Regions from separate parts of the Micromonospora sp. NPDC000316 genome, predicted to be linked through region 3. Evidence: riboswitches for the same ligand, from Rfam matches in the RefSeq annotation. Region 3 holds a riboswitch; each other region holds the start of a gene.

Region 1 (4,611 bases), on a different contig from region 3:
GCGAACGCCAGCGGGCGGCCCGCGCGGCGGCGCGGGAACGGCCGGCGGACTACCGGGACTACGCGCACGTGGTGGTGGACGAGGCGCAGGACGTCTCGCCTATGCAGTGGCGCATGGTCGGCCGGCGCGGCCGGCTCGCCTCGTGGACAGTCGTGGGCGACCCGGCGCAGACCGCGTGGACCGGCAACCCGGAGGAGCTGGCCCGGGCCCGCGACCAGGCGTTGGGCCGCCGCAAGCGGCACGACTTCACGCTTACCACCAACTACCGCAACTCGGCGGAGATCTTCGCGGTGGCGGCGGCCGAGATCCGCCGGCTCTATCCGGACCTGCCGCTGCCGAGGGCGGTCCGCTCCACGGGGGTCGACCCGGTGGAGTTGGTGGTGCCGGCGGCCGACCTGGAGGCCGCGACAGTGGAGGCGGCCACCGGACTGTTGGCCGAGGTGGACGGCACGGTCGGGGTGATCACGCCGGTCCCCCGCCGGGACGAGGTCGCCGGTTGGCTCGGCACGCTCGGCGGGTCGCGGTTGCAGGTGGTGACCAGCCTGGAGGCCAAGGGCATGGAGTACGACGGCGTGGTGCTTGTGGCGCCGAGCGAGATACGGGCGGATCCGGGGGCGGGCGTCCGCACGCTCTACGTCGCGTTGTCCCGTGCCACCCAGCGGCTCACCACCATCGACCCGACCGGCTGAATTCGATTTGGCGCGGCCCGGAGTCGACGCTGGCGCACAGTTGCATACATAGCGATGTGAGCATACATTTGACCCGATCCCGGACGACGACGGAGGGTGGGTGTCGTGGGCGCAGGTCATGACCACCACCACGCCTCGGTCGCCAATGCCGCGCACCAGCACCGGGGCCGACTCTGGGCGGCATTCGGGCTGCTCGCCACCTTGATGGTGGTCGAGGCGGTGGCCGCCCTGCGCACCGGCTCACTGGCTCTGCTCTCCGACGCCGGGCACATGTTCACCGACGTGCTCGGCATCGGGATGGCGCTGGCCGCGATCACCGCCACCCAACGGGCCACCGGCGACCCGCAACGCACCTTCGGGCTCTACCGCCTCGAGGTGCTCGCCGCCCTCGCCAACGCCGTCCTGCTCTCCGGCGTGGCGATCTACGTGGTGATCGAGGCGATCCGCCGATTCGGCGATCCGCACGAGGTGATTGCCGGCCCGATGCTCGCGGTGGCCGTGCTCGGTCTGCTCGCGAACGTGGTCGCCTTCGCCCTGCTCCGCACCGGGGCCCGGGAGAGCATCAACCTCCAGGGCGCCTACCTGGAGGTGCTCGGCGACCTGCTCGGTTCGCTCGGCGTGATCGGCGCGGCACTGCTCATCACGGTCACCGACTGGTGGTGGGCCGACCCGCTGGTCGCGGTCGCCATCGGCGTGTTCATCCTGCCGCGCACGTGGCGGCTCGGCCGTGCCGCGGTCCGCATCCTGGTGCAGGCCGCACCGGAACACCTCCAGGTCACCGCCGTGCACGACCGGCTGGCCGCCGTGCCCGGCGTCGTCGAGGTGCACGACCTGCACGTCTGGACGCTCACCTCGGGCATGGAGGTGGCCTCCGCACACCTGACCATGGCCCCGGACGCGGAGGTCGGCGCGGTGCTCAGCGCGGCGCGTACCGCCCTGCAGGAGGACTTCCGGATCGAGCACGCCACGTTGCAGATCGAACCCGGGGCGGCACCCGGAGCCTGCGGCGCCGTCGCCTGGTGACCGGCTTCTGCCCCTATTTGTCCCTTTAGTCGGAATCCTTGGTGACCGCGTGGGCACCCTCAGTCACAATTGCTGCATCAGCCCCACCGGCACCGGTAGGCTGGCTCCCGGCCACCACCCGGCGGCGCCCTCCCGGCGCCGGTGGGGGCCGCCGCCTAATCACCCGAGAGGGCGAACCGGGGAACCATGTTCCTGGGGTGCATCCGCGTCAGCGGTAGGGATCTTCCGTCCCGAACCCGTCAGCTAACCCGGTCGGCGGCTGACGGAAGGACACGCACAGTGGCACCAGCACGACCCCCCGCCGCCCGACTGGCGGCGCTCATCGTCATGATGTTCACCCTCGGCGTCGCGATCCCGGCCGGCGCAGCCTCGGCCGCTCCCCCAGGCGCCCAGCGCGCCGCCGCGGCACCAAGCGACGACGAAGAGGGTGGCACCCCGGCCCTGCGGGCCCAACTGGACGCGGCAAGCAAGGGCTACCTCGACGCGAAGCGCCTCCTGGACACCTCCATTCAGCGGCAGCAGCAACTCGCCGCCAAGCTGAAGGCCACCGAAGCCGAGATGAGCGAGCGCAACGGCAAGGTCGGTGAGATCGCCGGCGTCGCGTACCGCACCGGGCGACTCAGCACCGTCTCGGCGCTGCTCAGCACCAACACCCCCGAAGGCTTCATGGACCGGGCCGCCTCGCTGGACGTCGTCGCCGCAAACGAGGACCGCGCACTGCGCGACCTCCACGCCACCAAGGACGAGGCCAACCGCACCCGCATCGCCCTCGACGGCGAGATCCGCGAACAGCGCAAGCAGGTCGAGGTGATGGCCAAGCGCAAGGAGCAGGCCGAGCGGGCCCTCACCGTGGCAACCACCAGGTCGCAATCCACCGCCGCCGACACCAACTCCAACCGGGGCACCTCCACCGCCAACGCCAAGGCCGCGCCGCGCAACTCCGACGGCTCCTGGCCGTCCGAGTCGTGCAGCATCAACGACCCCACCCCGGCCAACGGCTGCATCACCCCACGCACCCTGCACGCCCTCAACCAGGCCAAGGCCGCAGGCTTCACCAGGTACGTCTCCTGCCACCGCTCCGGCGGCTCAGGTGAGCACCCCAAGGGCCGCGCCTGCGACTTCGCCGCGCAGAAGGGCGGCTTCGGCGGTGACGCCACAGGCGGCGACAAGACGTACGGCAACAACCTGGCCGCGTACTTCATCCGCAACGCCGACCGGCTCGCCGTGCTGTACGTGATCTGGTACAGGCAGATCTGGCTACCCAGCAGTGGGTGGAAGTCCTACAGCGGAGCGGGCGGCGACCCGTCCAGCGACCACACCAACCACGTGCACCTGTCCGTCTACTGACCCGACCTGACCCCTGCCCGGCCGGCGCCCCGCTCACGTGGGCGCCGGCCGGTGTGTGTCAGGCGGGGGTCGGGGGGTCGCCGGTGCGGTCGAGGGCCGCGCCGAGTCGGGCGGCCAGGGCCAGGTGGGCGGCTCGGGCCTGACGGAACGCGTACCGGAACAGGGGTGCCGGCGCCCGCAGGGTGATCTCCACGTCGATCCGCACCAGGCCGTCCGGCTCGGTGCGTAGCCGGGTGTGGTTGCGCACCGTTGTCGCCGGCCACTGGCGGGCCACTGTGACGATCTCGTCGTCCTCGCTGACCAGCACGTCCGCCTGGTAGGTGGTTCGGAAGCGCAGCGGGCCGGCAGCCAGCCGGTCGTTGATCGTGTAGCTGGCCCGGGCACCGTGCCGGGGCGGGACCCGGCGAACCCGGATGATCAGCGGATGCAGCTCGCCCTGGCGGGTCAGGTCGCTCAGCAAGGCCGCCGCGTCGGCGAGCGAGCAACGGGCCTGGACGGTGTAGCTGAACGTATCGCTGCTGAACACACCGGCTCCTGCCGTCGATTGTCGCACGATCGTCCCGTACCCCGGTCAGGCTGGCAACGCCCGGACGGACGCCGGCCGTTGCCCAGGCATTCGCGGTGCGTTATCACTACCGTCGGCTGTGGGGATATCACCGGTCGTGACGGAGGGCGGAGACATGAACGGCGATGCTCGGTGAGCGGGCACGTGATGGTCTTCGCGCCCACTCCGCAACTGACGGTGACGGTGGACCAGCCGAACGACCAGCCCGAACTGCACCTGCATCCCGGCGGGCAGGGCGTCTGGCAGGCCCGCATGGTGCTGTCGCTCGGGGTCGACGTGGTGCTCTGCGCCGCGTTGGGCGGGGAGATCGGCCAAGTGCTGGAGCCACTGCTGGTGAGCGAGGGCGTGGACCTCAAGGTGGTGGTCCGCGACTCCGGTAGTGGCGGGTACGTGCACGACCGTCGGGACGGCTCCCGGCAGGAGATCGCCGACGTGCCGGGGCAGCCGCTGAGCCGGCACGAGCTCGACGAGTTGTACAACCTGGCGCTCGGCGAGGGCCTCCGCGCGGAGGTGAGCGTCCTCAGTGGGCCCAACGCGCCGTGGCTCGTCCCGGCCGACGTGTACCGGCGCTTCGCCGCCGACCTCGGCGCCAACGGCAGCCGGGTGGTTGTCGACCTCTCCGGTGATCATCTTGGTGCGGCGCTGGAGGGCGGGGTGTTCTTCCTCAAGGTGAGCCACGAGGAGCTGATCCGCGACGGACGCGCCCGCAGCGACGACAGCGCGGAGCTGACCCGGGCGATGTACGAACTGCACGCCGCCGGCGCCGAGACGGTGGTGGTGAGCCGGGCCGACCAGCCGGCGCTGGCGCTCGTCGACGGGGAACTCTTCGAGGTGGAGATGCCCCGGCTGGAGGCCGCCGATCCGCGCGGCGCGGGCGACTCGATGACCGCCGGGGTGGCCGCCGTTGTCGCGCGCGGCGGGGACATCCGGACCGCCATCCGCACCGGTGCCGCAGCCGGAGCGCTCAACGTGACCCGGCACGGCCTG
Region 2 (4,611 bases), on a different contig from region 3:
GACAACCCGGTCCAACCGGAGTTGCCGTTCGACGCCACCCCGGGAGCCGACCTCGACGCCGCGGTCGACGCGGTCCGTGACCGGTTCGGCTCGGCGGCGCTCACCCGCGCGGTGCTGCTCGGCCGGGACCCGGGCGTCGAGATGCCGCTGCTGCCAGATTGACCGGTCCGCGTGCTTTTTCACCCGCTCCAGCTGCGATCGGAGACACATCACAGCAGGTCGGCGGTTTAGCCAGCGGCTGACGGGTGACCCTTGGGGGGTACAGCCTGACAAGGGGGACCCACACGATGTCCGACGACACCAGCAACCGCCCGAGCCGTCGCACCGAACGCCCGCACGACGTGACCGACCCTCTGCTCTGGCAGTTGGCGGTGGATGTGCTGAGCGCCCACGAGCCGGACGACGAGGGGTTCTGCCGCAACCTCCAGTGCGCCGGGCAGTCCTGGCCCTGCGCGGCCCGCAACGGCGCCGAGCAGTCGCTGCGCCTGTCCCGCAGCAGCCACGACTCGGTCGAGGCACCCGTCGACGGCGGCGCGGACCGGCCCGAGGAGGCCGCGGTGCCCGCCCCCCGCTGGGGCTGGAACGCCGCCCCGGCAGCGTCGCACCGAGGGACGAAGGCGTCCGTCTCGGCGGCGTGACAGCCCGCACGGGCACCCGGGCTGACAGCACGACACACACGAACGCTCGGCCGGGTCACCGGCCGAGCGTTCGTGGTGCACTCCGTCAGAGGCTGAGCCGCTGGCCCGGGAAGATCAGGCCCGGGTCGGCGCCGACCAACTGCCGGTTGCGCTCGTACAGGGCCTGCCAGCCGCCGGCCTGCCGGTGGCTCTGCGCGATCTCCGACAGGGTGTCGCCCGGCTTCACCACGTACGTGTCGCCGCTGGCCGCCGGGGCGGTGCGCTCGTGGTTGCGGGTCGCCGGCTGCTCGCCGCGCGACGACCGCTGGGTGGGCTTGGTGGTCCTGTCGGACTTGGCCGTGGACTTCGTCGACTTCGAGGTGGACTTCGTCGACTTCGACGTGGAGCCGCTCGACGAGCCGCCCTTCTTGCCACAGGTCGGCCACGCGCCGATGCCCTGCCCCTTGAGCACCTTCTCGGCGACGGCGATCTGCTCGCCGCGGCTGGCCAGGTCGGCGCGGGAAGCGTACTTCTTGCCGCCGTAACCGGCCCAGGTGCTCTGCGAGAACTGCAGACCACCGTAGTAGCCGTTCCCGGTGTTGATCTTCCAGTTGCCACCGGACTCGCACTTGGCGATCGCGTCCCAGTTGACCGCGGCCTGCGCCGGGGCGGCCGGCCCGAAGAGCGCGACAGCGCCGGTGACCGCGCCGACGGCCAGGGTGCCGACGGCGAGGCGGCGGGTGGTGACCCGTCGATGACGGGGCGTGTAGACAGACGTCATGTGAGCTTCCTCCACGCCGGCGAGGTGAGCTGTCGGGTTCGGGCCGAGGAGCCCGGCCGCGCGGTGGCGGCTTCACCCCGAGGTGACGATGCACCGAGGAACGTGGGTCCCCCGCTCCTGCCCGGGTGACTGGGTTCCGACGACCGGGGGCAGGATTTGGCGTTGCCGGCCGTGGTGTCCGCGATGGCGAACCCGACCGACGTTAGGCACGGCCCGTGACGATCGCCTAACCGCAGTGACGTTCTTCACCGGGCCACGCTGAGCGGCGTACTCAGCGGTTGCGGGCGGTGTGGACCTGTGCAGTGACCACGATGGACCGGAACCGATCAGGCCGGCCGCCCCGGCCGGCGGCAACCCGACAACGCGGGCGACCGCCGGCCGAGGCAGCAGGTCACAGGGTACGGGCCAGCCGGTCGGCGAGCGTCCGGGTGAAGCGGGCCGGGTCGGCCAGGTCGCCGCCCTCGGCGAGCACCGCCAGGCCGTACAGCAGCTCGGCGGTTTCGGTGAGGGCTTCGGCGGAGTCGCCCTGCTCGTGGGCCTTGCGCAGTGCGGCGACCAGAGGATGACCGGGATTGATCTCCAGGATGCGCTTCGTCGCGGGAATCTCGTGCCCCATCGCCCGGTACATCTTCTCCAGGGTCGGCGTGAGGTCGTGCGCGTCACCCACCACGCAGGCAGGTGAGGTGGTGAGCCGGGACGACAAGCGGACCTCGCGGACGCTGTCGGCCAGGGTGGTGCCCAGCCAGTCCACGAGCGCCGCGAACTCCTGCCGCTGCTGCTCGCGCTCGGCCTCGGCCTGCTGCTTCTCCTCGTCGGTGTCCAGGTCGACCTCGCCCTTGGCGATCGAGCGCAGCGGCCGCCCGTCGTACGCGCCGACCCGCTCGACCCACACCTCGTCGACCTGGTCGGTGAGCAGCAGCACCTCATGGCCCTTGGCCCGGAACGCCTCCAGGTGCGGGGAGTTCTCGATTGTGGCCCGGGAGTCGCCCGTGGCGTACCAGATGTCGGTCTGGCCGTCCTTCATCCGGGAGACGTAGCCGGCCAGGTCGGTGGGCTCGGTCGCGTCGTGGGTGGAGGCCACCGACAGGATGTCCAGCAGGGTGTCCCTGTTGTCGGTGTCGTCGATCAGACCTTCCTTGACCACCGCGCCGAACTCGGTCCAGAACGTCCGGTAGCGCTCGGGGTGGTTGGCCTTGAGGTCCTTGACCGTGGCGAGGACCTTCTTGACCAGGCGGCGGCGGACGATCTGGATCTGCCGGTCCTGTTGGAGGATCTCCCGGGAGATGTTCAGCGACAGGTCGTGCGCATCGACAACGCCCTTGACGAAGCGCAGGTAGGTGGGGACCAGCGCCTCGCAGTCGTCCATGATGAACACGCGCTTGACGTAGAGCTGGACGCCCCGGCGGCCCTGCGGTGAGAACAGGTCCAGTGGGGCGTGGCTGGGCAGGAACAGCAGCGCCTCGTACTCGAAGGTGCCCTCGCCCTTCATGTGCACGACCTCGAGCGGGTCGGCCCAGTCGTGGCTGACGTGCTTGTAGAACTCGTTGTACTCGGCGACGTCGACCTCGTCGCGGGGCCGCGCCCAGAGCGCCTTCATCGAGTTGAGCGTCTGGACCTCGCTTGTGGCGTCCGCGCCGTCGGCGCCGGGGCGCTCGACTGTCATCCGGATCGGCCAGGCGATGAAGTCGGAGTATCGCTTGACGATCTCCCGGATGGTCCACTCGGCGGTGTAGTCGTGCAGGTTGTCCTCGGTGTCGGCGGGCTTGAGGTGCAGCGTCACCGCGGTGCCCTGGGGTGCCTCGTCGACCGACTCGATCGAGTACGTCCCCTCGCCGGTGGACTCCCAGCGGGTGCCGCCGGTCTCGCCGGCCTTGCGGGTCAGCAGGGTGACCCGGTCGGCGACCATGAACGCGGCGTAGAAGCCGACGCCGAACTGGCCGATCAGGTCCTGCGAGGCACGGGCGTCGGCGGACTCCCGCAGTTGGCGCAGCAGCTCGGCGGTGCCGGACTTGGCGATCGTGCCGATCAGCCCGACGACCTCGTCGCGGGTCATCCCGATGCCGTTGTCCCGGACGGTCAGGGTGCGGGCGTCCCTGTCGACCTCGATGGTCACGTGCAGGTCGTCGATGTCGGCGACGAGGTCCTTGTCGACGAGCGTGGCAAGTCGCAGCTTGTCCAGTGCGTCGGACGCGTTCGAGATGAGTTCCCGCAGGAAGACGTCCTTGTTCGAATAGATCGAGTGGACCACCAACTGCAGGAGCTGACGCGCCTCTGCCTGGAACTCCAACGTCTCGGCCTGGTTGCTCACACCGTCTCCCTTCTCGGCTCGTGCGGAGGTTCGCGCAAAGGATACGAGTCATCACCGGCCGGGGTGCTGCCGCGTCCGGGTCGCATTCCCGATTGTGGGGGTCGCCCGTGTGACCTAGCTGGCTTTGGTTAACAGAAGTCAGATAGCCTAGAGTGGCGCGCATGAAGATTGCTGGCAGTACCGCCCTCGTCACCGGCGCCAACCGCGGCTTCGGCCGGCACCTGGCCGCCGAACTCGTCACCCGTGGCGCGACCGTCTACGCCGGCGCCCGCAACCCGGACACCGTCGACCTGCCCGGCGTGACGCCGGTGCGGCTCGACATCACCGACCCCGCCTCCGTCACCGCCGCCGCCCAACTCGCGGGCGACGTGAACCTCCTGATCAACAACGCCGGCGTCGACTCCGGCACCGATCTGCTCGACGGCGACCTGGACCTCGTCCGGCTCGAACTGGAGACCCACTACTTCGGCACCCTGTCGATGGTCCGGGCGTTCGCGCCGGCAATCGTCGCCAACGGCGGCGGGACGATCCTCAACGTGCTCTCCGTGCTGTCCTGGGTGAACTTCCCGACACACGGCGCCTACGGTGTCGCCAAGTCGGCCGAGTGGGCGATGACAAACGCGCTGCGCGTCCAGCTCGCCGAACGGGGCGTGCGGGTCGCCGGCCTGCACGTCGGTTACATGGACACCGACATGGCAGCCGCCGTCACCCAGCCGAAGTCCGACCCGGCGGTCATCGCCCGGATCGCTGTGGACGGCATCGAGTCCGACGCCTACGAGATCGTCGCCGACGAGATCAGTCGGCGGGTCCAGGCCGGGCTCGCCGGCGGCGTCGCCGCGCTCTACCCGCAGCTCCCCTGACCCCTGCACGTGACGGGCCGCCGCCGGGTGTTCCCGGCGGCGGCC
Region 3 (4,611 bases):
GCGACACGGGTGCTGACCAGCCTCGCCGTCGTCGCCGCCCTCGCGCTGGGTGCCTGGGCCGCCCCGGGTGCGGCGTCGTCGCCGGCCGCCGGGACGTTCGCCGTCGGGTCTGCCGTGTCGTCGCACCAGCCCGCCTCGGTGGTCGGCGTCGGGCACCCGGCTTCCGCCGAGATGACCGCCGACGAGACCGGTTCGGTGCGCGCGACCGACCCGCAGCCGGCACCGCCCGGCGGCGTGGGTGCCGTGCCCGCCGTCGCGGTCGGGCTGGTGCCGGCGGGCCCGACCGCCGACCGGTTGCCCCACGCCGACGACCCGGCCAGCCCGGGTCCTCGCGCCCCACCCGGGCGCTGAGCCCTCGGGACGCCCGTCCCGCCCTCCGGGACGCCCGTCCCGCCACCGCACCTGTCGACACGCCGCTCCGCACCCCGCCGACCCGTGGCCCCGCCCTGGCTCGGACGGTCGTGCGGCTTCCCATCGCAACGCTCTCTCGCCGAGGTGCCGACCATGGAAACCATCGTCTTCTACCAGTTCCTGACCGAGGTGCCGCAGGCCGCCGCCATCTGGTCGCTCCTGCTCCTGCTGGCGCTTACCGTGCTCGCTGTCCTGGTCGCCCGTCCCGAGCGGGACACGCCGGCTGTCGACCCGGCGCCCACCGCCCGGGAGTTGGCCGCCGCCGAGGCCGCCGACCTGCGCCGGTACGCCGACGAGGTGGCCGTCGCCGCGGCCGGCGCGGCGCAGACCGCCCGTCGTCGACGCGCCGACTGGCTTACCGCTCAGGAGCAGGTGGAGCGGGCCTGGGTCAGGTACGACGAGGCGGACGCCGCCGCCCGCCGGTTCGCGGGCGCCGGGGCGCTGCCCACCCCGCGTACGCCGCGTACGCCCGCCGAGTACGCCGCCCGGGAGCGCTACCTGCACCAGGCGGCGATGGCGGCGCACTGGCGGGGGGACCTGGCCATGCGGCAGCTCAGCGACGTGTTCGGCCACCGGCACGGTTGGGATCCGCGCCGGCACCCGGTGGAGCAGGAGGCGCTGCTCAGCCGGGCGATCCGCAACGCGAGGCGAGCCGACTACGAGGTCGCCGCCGCGCGGGAACGGTCGGCCTGGCGCGACGCCGAACTGGCCGCGTCCTCGGCTCGCGCCCTGGCCGACGAGGCGTACGCGGCGGCGGCCCGGCTGCGGCCGACCCGGGCGATGCCCCGCCGACCCGTGCGCGTGGCGGCGGCCCTTCCGGCGGCTGCGGCGCGGTGGCGCCCGGCCCGGGTGGGCTGATCGCCCCGAATATTCGGTGAGCCCGGTCACACGCCCCGGAAACCGGGCGGCTGGCGCGTTCGGCCGGATTGTTCGCGCGGATGTGTCGCCATTGTCGACGGCCTGTCCGATTGTCGACCTGAGGTGCCGCCGTAACCGCTCGTCCTATCGAGTCACGTCAGCGGCAATACGCCCAGAAATTGTCGCGCCGTTTGGGGTTTACGCAGCTGAGCCAGGCTTGGCAGGGGTTAAGGCCGGCCAGTAGTGTCGTGCCGTCGAGTGCGGTAATTGATCGCAAGTGGCGACGCCGCGCTGACCCGCTCAATCGTGATCAACGAACCGGGGACCCACACGTACGTCTGGGGTGAATCCGCGAGCCACGGCCCGCGGTAGGGCGATCTTCCCGCCCGAATCCGTCAGCTAACCCGGTAGGCGGTGTCGGAAGGAGTTCCATCTTCATGCAGCACCCCTGCACCCCTGCGCCATTCCTCCGCCTTCACGGCGTCGCGGTACCCGCGCTCGTCCGTCTCGTGACGGTGAGCTGACCCCCCGGGCCACCGCATCCCCGCCCGGCCGCGCCGGGCGTACCCCTGAGCGGTTCACCATCCGCGGACCACGGTCCGCGCGCTGGCGCCTGCACGGATACCGGGCTGCCCCGGTGTGCCGCTCTCCCCCCGAACCGTGGAGGAACCGTGAAGCACACCCTGCAGCGTCAACTGCGTCGCCTCGCCACCGAACGTCCGTACCAGATCGCCGCCGCCTCCGCCGCGGTCCTCGTCATCGCGACCACCGCAGGCACCCTGGCCGCCGGCGCCGATGACGCCCCGGCCAGCCAGCACACAGCGACAACTGTCGCCGAGATGCGCAGCGACACCGCCGCGTCCCGCAGCGAGGCCCGCGTCGCGCCCCCCTCGGCAAACACCGCGCCGACAACCGCCGCGCCGACAACCGCCGCGCCGGCCACAAGCGCCGCCCCGCCCGCCGCCAAGGCCAAGAGCGACCCGGACCTGACCGCCAAGGCAGCGCCGAAGCCGCCCGCGACCAAGGTGCTCGACTACGACTACCAGGTGCAGAACACGTACTACAACTGCGGCCCGGCTGCCACCCGCAACGCCCTCAGCGCCGCCGGCATCAACCGCACCCAGAGTCAGCTGGGTGCCGAGCTGGGCACCACCGAGATGGGCACCAACTCGGCCCTGGACACCACCCGGGTGCTCAACGCCGAGGTCAAGGGCTCTCCGTACCAGACCCGGATGTTCGCCGGCTCGCCCAGCCCGGCCCAGATGGACCGCCTCCAGGCTGACGTCGTCACCGCGATCACCGACGGTCGCGGCGTGGTGGCCAACGTCGCCGGTGACGCCGTCGACACAGGCGGCGGCTGGCACTCCTACGGCGGCGGGCACTACATCGCGGTGGTGGGCTACAAGGACGACGGCCGTACCGTGCGGATCGCCGACTCGGCCAACGCGGCCTACCCCGAGTACTGGATGACCACGATCGACCTGGCCAACTGGATCGCCACACGAGGCTACTCCGCCTGACCCAGGCGGAGTCCGAAGACGCCGCGAGCGCCGTCCCCCACAAGGGGCCGGCGCTCGTGGCGTCTTCGTCGATGCGGGGGCGACGGCTCTCGTCGCGGGCTGTGAACCGTGGGAGACTGCGGCCGTGGTGGATGAATCGGGTGGTCACGCCGACCGTAGGCCGGTCCTGCTTCTGCTGCACGGCATGGGGGCGACAGGTGACGTCTGGCTGCCCTGGGCCCCGCTTCTGGAGCGGCACTGGCCCGGGCGGTGGCTGGCACCGGATCTCGCCGGCCACGGCTGGTCGGCCCCGCTGCCGTCGTACTCCTTCAGCGGTTTCGCCGAGCGGATCGCCCAGGCCCTGGCGCCCGGCGACCGCGTGGTGGTGCTCGGGCACTCGCTGGGCGGGGTGGTCGGCCTGGCGCTGGCCGCCCGCGCCGCCGGGACGCCTGTGGACGCCGTCGTCGGGTTGGGTATCAAGGCCGTCTGGTCACCGGACGAGCTGACCCGCGCCGCCGACCTCGCCGCCCGCCCGGTCAGCTGGTTCGCCAGCCGCGCCGAGGCGGCCCGCCGTTACCTGCGGGTCGCCGGCCTGGCCGGCCTGGTCCCGCCGGACGCCCCGATCGTGGACGCCGGCCTGCGCCAGGTCGACGGTCGGTGGCGCCTCGCCATGGACACGGGCGCGTTCGCCGTCGGCGATCCCGATCTCGCCGCGCTGCTGGCGGCGACCGACGTGCCTGTGGTGCTGGCGCGCGGTGAGCACGACCCGATGGTCACCGACGCGCAGCTCAAGGAGTACGGCGTGCCGGTCGCCACGCTGCCCGGTCTCGGGCACAACGCGCACGTGGAGGACCCGGCGGCAGTGCTGGCGCTGCTGGACGCGTACCGCTGAGCGGCGGCGTCAGGTCAGGGGAGTGAGTTGCGCCGGCCGCTCGATCGTCTGGTGCGCCGGCGCCAACTCGCGGCGGGCGGCGGTCAGGAACGCCTCGGCGTACGTGTCGGCGGGGAAGTCACCCAGGTAGTGACGGCGGGTGGCCCAGCGCGCCTCGGCCAGCGGGTCGGTGTCGAGCAGCGAGGTCAGCACCTCGACCGCGTTCGACATGTCCCGCCGCAGCACGTAGCCCGACCCGGCCAGCGGGAAGTTCTCGGTGAACCGGTCGCCCTCGTCGCCCATGTCGGTGACCGCGTACGGCTTGCCGGAGTAGAGGTAATCCGAGATCACTCCGGACACGTCGGAGATCAGCGCGTCGGAGCGGTTGACGCACTCGGTCAGGCTCAGCTCCCGAGCCGCCGCGCCGACCACGTGCTGCCGGCCGGTGCGGCTGCGGTCGGCGACCAGCAGCTCGGTGAGCCGGCCCAACTGACGGGCCGACGTCGGGTTCTGCGCGGTGTAGGGGTGGGCCCTCAGGATCACCGTCGCGCCACGCTCCAGCAGCCGCCGCAGCAGCTCCTCGGCCACCGGCAGGGAGCAGTAGTCGGCGTCGGCGTGGTGCCCGGTCCAGGTCGGCGTATACAGCACCGTGGGGTGGGCCAGGCCGACCGTCGGCTCGGGGCGTACCTCGATCGATTCGACCTGCGGCCGGCCCACCACGACGAACTTCTCCGCCGGGATCTGCACCCCGGCACGGACGTACCTGTCGATCGCCGCCGGACCGGCCACGAAGATCCGGTCGAAGATTCCCGACACCGGGTTGGCGCTGGGCGCCTTGTCGCTGTCGCCGTGGTGCAACTGCACGTGGGTGAGCTGGGTGAACCGGATGCAGTGGCTGTTCTTCGCGCCGTGGTTGACGTAGAAGGCAGCCCGCAGGCTCGGCACCAGCACGTCGTCCATGGTCCGCAGGGT
Region 4 (4,611 bases), on a different contig from region 3:
TCAACGCGAACGCGCCGAGCACGGTCTCCGGCAGCCGCACCAGATGCAGCACCGCCGCGCCCCGCGCCGACCACCGCTCGGTCGCCTTCTCCAGCTCCGCCGGGAGCGACAGGCCCAGCTCCCGCAGCAGCGCCGGCCCGCCCACCGCGTACTCCGTACCGTCGACGGTGGCCTGCACACCACGGCCCGGCAGCGACCGGAACCCGGCAGCCGGGGCCGGGCCGGCACGCCCGGCCGCCGTCACGATCGCCCGGGCCAGCGGATGCTCGCTGTCCGACTCGACGCCCGCCGCGACCCGCAGCACCTCGTCCCGCTCGACGCCCGCCGCCACCACCACGTCGGTGACCACGTGCTCGCCCCGGGTGAGGGTGCCGGTCTTGTCGAAGAGCACCGCGTCGACGGTCCGCATCCGCTCCAACGCCAACCGGTCCTTGACCAGGATCCCGGACCGCGCCGCCAGCGCGGTCGAGAGCGCGACGACCAGAGGGATGGCCAGACCGAGCGCGTGCGGGCACGCGATCACCAAAACCGTCACCGCGCGGACCACCGCCTCGTCGGGCTGACCGAGCGCGGTCCAGACCAGCACGGTCAGCACAGCGGTGCCGGTGGCCACGTAGAACAGCGCGGCGGCGAACCGGTCGGCCAGCAGTTGCGCCCGGCCACCGGAGGCCTGCGCCTGCGCGACCATCCGCTGGATACCGGCGAGAGCGGTCTGCTCCCCGAGCGCCTCGACACGGACGCGGACAGCCGAGTCGGTGGCAACCGTGCCGGCCACCACCCGGTCGCCAGTCGACCGCGCCACCGGCCGGGACTCACCGGTGATCATCGATTCGTCCAGTTCGGCGTCACCCTCGACGATCCGGCCGTCCGCCGGCACCCGACCTCCCGGGCGGACCAGCACCACGTCGTCGATCCGCAGGTCGGTCACCGGCACCGCCTCGACCCGGCCGTCCGCGGCCACCCGCTCGGCCTCGTCCGGCAGCAGCGCGGCCAGCGCCGCGAGCGCGCCCCGCGCCTGCCCGATGGCCTTCATCTCCTGCCAGTGACCGAGCAGCATGATGGTGACCAGCGCGGCCAACTCCCACCAGAAGTCCAGGTCGAAGGCGCCCACGCTGGTGGCCAGCGAGGCGGTGTAGGCCACCGTGATCGCCATCGCGACAAGCAGCATCATGCCCGGCGCGCGGTCCCGCACCTCCCGGACCGCGCCGACCAGGAACGGCCAGCCACCCCACCAGAACACCACCGAGCCGAGCACCGGGCCCACCCAGGACCGGCCCGGGACATCCCCGCTCAGGCCCAACTGATCCGTCACGAGATGGCTGGTCAGGACCACCGGGATGGTGAGCACCAGGCAGACCCAGAAGCGGCGACGGAACATCGCCGGATCGTGCCCGGCGTGCTTGTCATGCCCCGCGTGCCCGGCGTCCCGCTGGCGGTCGGGGTCCTGCGGTGACGGAGCGGGCATGCCACAAACATGCCCCGCCGGAGGGCCGCCACGCGAGTGGTTCGCTAATCCGACACCCCGCCACGAACTGCAGCCCCATTGTGGGCTGGTTAGCATTTCGCAGGATGACCCTCCAACCGCCGCCGCGCACCCAGGCTGCGGCGCCACCACGTCGTGGCGCCCCGGCCGGTCGACGCCGTCGGGCGTTCACCGTCCGTGACCGAACGATCGTCAGCTGGCGATCCACCGCGCCTCTCGCAGCGTTTCCCTGTCAACGGTGAACCGACCGGTCCGCTGACACGTACCCCGCACCGGATCGTTGGGAGTCTCGCATTGGGTTCCGACCACAGCCGTTCCGCTCCGCCCGCCCCACCGCGGGTGCGACGGCTCCTCGTCGCGACGGTGGTGCCGCTCTTCGTGGCCACAGTCATCGCGGCGGTGGTGCTCTGGCCGCGCGACGGGTCACCGCAGGCCGGTGGCGAAGCGGACGTGCCGCGATACCACGGCACGGTGACCCGGGTGATGACCGAGCCCTGCCCGCCGGCGGCGAACCCCGAGGGCCCGTCGGCCGTCGACGGGCCGTGCGGCACGGTGGACGTACGGGTCGAGGACGGGCCGAGCGCCGGGCAGCAGGTCCAGACCTCGATCCCCGCCGGGCCCGGAGCACCCCGGGTCGCAGTGGGCGACGACGTCATAATGGTCGAACTGACCGATCCGACCGATCCCGCCGCCACCAGTTGGAACATCGCCGAGCACCAACGGGGTACGCCGCTGCTGTGGCTGGCAGTGGTCTTCGCCGCCGCGATCGTCGCGTTCGGCCGGTGGCGGGGCCTCGCCGCGCTCGCAGGGCTGGCGGCCAGCTTCGCCATCCTGCTCACCTTCGTGCTGCCGGGCATCGCGGCCGGCAGGTCACCGCTGCTGGTGGCGGTGGTCGGTGCGGCGCTGATCATGTTCGTGGTGCTCTACCTGACGCACGGGGTCACCGCGCAGACCTCGGTAGCGGTGCTCGGCACCCTGGGCAGCCTGGTCCTCACCGGCGTACTCGCCACAATCGCCACGGCCGCGACCCACCTCACCGGCTTCGGCAGCGAGGAGGCGACGACGCTGTCGATGTTCCAGGGCGACGTGGATCTGCACGGCCTGCTGCTCGCCGGGATCATCATCGGCTCGCTCGGGGTGCTCGACGACGTGACGGTCACCCAGGCGGCCACCGTCACCGAGTTGGCGAACGCCAACCCGGGGCTGACCCGGTTGCAGCTCTACCGGGCGGCCACCCGGGTCGGCCGCGCCCACATCGCCTCCACGGTCAACACAATCGTCCTGGCGTACGCGGGCGCATCACTACCGCTGCTGCTCCTGCTCACCGCCGACTCGCGGCCGATCGCGCAGATCCTCACAAGTGAATTCCTCGCGCAGGAGATCGTCCGCAGCGCGGTCGCCACACTCGGCCTGATCGCCGCCGTGCCGCTGACCACCGGGCTGGCCGCAGTGGTGACGGCGGCCGGGCGCCCGGATGCCACTCCGTCGGCAGACGCTCCCGCCCCGCGACCCCGTCCGGACCGGACGGAGGCACTGGCGGCTCTCGGCTCACCGCGAACGGCTCGACCCGACGAGTCGGACCCGACGCGGACCCCACCCCCACCCACCGCCACCGATCCGTGGCCGCATTCGAACAGGAGCACAGATACGGCATGGTGACACTCCTCAGCGTGACCGGGTCGGGCAGTCGCCCTGAAGGCCACGTCACTTGTCACTCAACGCCATGGCGAAATGACGCTTTTGGTCGGCATCCAGGCGTAGCTCACCCGGTCGACTCTCGGGTAACCTCGCTGCCGGTTACCGATGTAGGCGCGAAGCGGCGCCTGCGGTGCCACCGCCCAATCGCCAACCGGCGAGCCGGGGACCCAGGCACGTGGGGTGAATCCGCATCAGCGGTAGGGGCCGCTTCCGCCCCGAACCCGTCAGCTAACCCGGTCGGCGGTCGACGGAAGGGAACATTGTGACGGCACCCCTACGCCGCTGGTTGACACCCGTGGTGGCCGTGATCGCCGCACTGACCGTGCTTGCCGGGCCCCTCCCGGCCCACGCCGCCCCGACGACCCCCACACCGTCCGGGCACGAGGAGGACGGCGAGCCGAAGCTGCTCAACGACGTCATCGAGCAGGCCAACCGCGACTACTCCGCGGCCAAGTCCAAGTTGGACAAGTCCAAGAAGCGGCAGCTTGAGCTGGCGATAGAGGTCGACCGGGCCAGGGCCGATCTGGAGGCGCTGGCCCCGCAGGTCGGGCAGATCGCCGCCCAGTCGTACCGAACCGGCCGGATCGGCGCGATCGCGATGCTGCTGGAGAGCGACGCTCCCGACTCGTTCGTCCAGCGCGCCGCGACGCTCGACGAGATGAACATGGTCAACGAGAAGAAGCTCGCCGAGGTCAACACGGTCAAGGCCCGCGCCGAGCAGGCCAAGCTGGCCCTCGACACGGAGGTCCGCGAGCAGCAGAAGCAGACCGCCCTGATGGCGAAGCGCAAGAGCGAGGCGGACAAGGCGCTCTCCCTCGTCGGCGGGAAGGGCTTCACCGGCGGCCTGGTGGATGCCACCTCGCCGGTCGCCCGGATCGGCCCGGGTCGCACCGCCGACGGTGACTGGAAGCCGCAGTCGTGCAGCGAGGACGACCCCACCACCTCCGGCTGCGTCACGCCACGCACCCTGCACGCGTACAAGGAGGTCAAGCGGGCCGGCTTCAACCGGTTTGTCGGCTGCTACCGCTCCGGCGGGCCGTGGGAGCACCCGAAGGGCCGCGCCTGCGACTGGTCGCTGCAGAAGAGCGGATTCAGCCCCTGGCACAACGACGACACCCGCACGTACGGCAACAACGTCGCCGCGTTCCTCATCCGCAACGCCGACCGACTCGGCATCTACTACGTGATCTGGAACCGACAGATCTGGTTCCCGGCGACCGGATGGAAGTCGTACAGCGGGCCGTCGAACCACACCGACCACGTCCACATGTCGCTGCTCTGACCACACGTACCGCAGAAAGGGCCGCCCCGCGTCGCGCGGGGCGGCCCTTTCTCGCAGTTGGCGGGGTACGCCCCGCGTCGTGTCAGGCGGCGGCGGGCGTCGCCGGCGCGCCCGGGGCGGCGGCGTCGAGCGTCGCGTCGCCGGCCGG

The links. A riboswitch is a leader RNA that binds a small molecule or an ion and turns the genes downstream of it on or off. The one in region 3 is predicted to bind cyclic di-AMP.
Region 1: another riboswitch for cyclic di-AMP. It lies ahead of ACFY2Q_RS09095 (coiled-coil domain-containing protein); the one in region 3 lies ahead of ACFY2Q_RS07990 (C39 family peptidase).
Region 2: another riboswitch for cyclic di-AMP. It lies ahead of ACFY2Q_RS25225 (transglycosylase family protein); the one in region 3 lies ahead of ACFY2Q_RS07990 (C39 family peptidase).
Region 4: another riboswitch for cyclic di-AMP. It lies ahead of ACFY2Q_RS00680 (coiled-coil domain-containing protein); the one in region 3 lies ahead of ACFY2Q_RS07990 (C39 family peptidase).

The regions. Positions count from the first base shown of each region.
Region 1 covers NZ_JBIAZG010000003.1:184,366-188,976, reverse strand. The annotation lists gene ACFY2Q_RS09105 (HelD family protein) at 1-689, shown strand, start outside; gene ACFY2Q_RS09100 (cation diffusion facilitator family transporter) at 795-1,712, shown strand; cyclic di-AMP (ydaO/yuaA leader) riboswitch at 1,855-1,986, shown strand; gene ACFY2Q_RS09095 (coiled-coil domain-containing protein) at 1,992-3,059, shown strand; gene ACFY2Q_RS09090 (SRPBCC family protein) at 3,118-3,585, opposite strand; gene ACFY2Q_RS09085 (1-phosphofructokinase family hexose kinase) at 3,772-4,611, shown strand, end outside.
Region 2 covers NZ_JBIAZG010000017.1:25,232-29,842, reverse strand. The annotation lists gene dinB (DNA polymerase IV) at 1-162, shown strand, start outside; gene ACFY2Q_RS25230 (hypothetical protein) at 288-638, shown strand; gene ACFY2Q_RS25225 (transglycosylase family protein) at 724-1,398, opposite strand; cyclic di-AMP (ydaO/yuaA leader) riboswitch at 1,398-1,570, opposite strand; gene htpG (molecular chaperone HtpG) at 1,790-3,706, opposite strand; gene ACFY2Q_RS25215 (SDR family oxidoreductase) at 3,868-4,566, shown strand.
Region 3 covers NZ_JBIAZG010000002.1:747,588-752,198, forward strand. The annotation lists gene ACFY2Q_RS07980 (hypothetical protein) at 1-351, shown strand, start outside; gene ACFY2Q_RS07985 (hypothetical protein) at 505-1,269, shown strand; cyclic di-AMP (ydaO/yuaA leader) riboswitch at 1,557-1,698, shown strand; gene ACFY2Q_RS07990 (C39 family peptidase) at 1,941-2,789, shown strand; gene ACFY2Q_RS07995 (alpha/beta fold hydrolase) at 2,914-3,660, shown strand; gene ACFY2Q_RS08000 (CDP-glycerol glycerophosphotransferase family protein) at 3,670-4,611, opposite strand, start outside.
Region 4 covers NZ_JBIAZG010000001.1:151,853-156,463, forward strand. The annotation lists gene ACFY2Q_RS00670 (heavy metal translocating P-type ATPase) at 1-1,465, opposite strand, end outside; gene ACFY2Q_RS00675 (YibE/F family protein) at 1,778-3,142, shown strand; cyclic di-AMP (ydaO/yuaA leader) riboswitch at 3,309-3,439, shown strand; gene ACFY2Q_RS00680 (coiled-coil domain-containing protein) at 3,444-4,463, shown strand; gene ACFY2Q_RS00685 (carbonic anhydrase) at 4,546-4,611, opposite strand, start outside.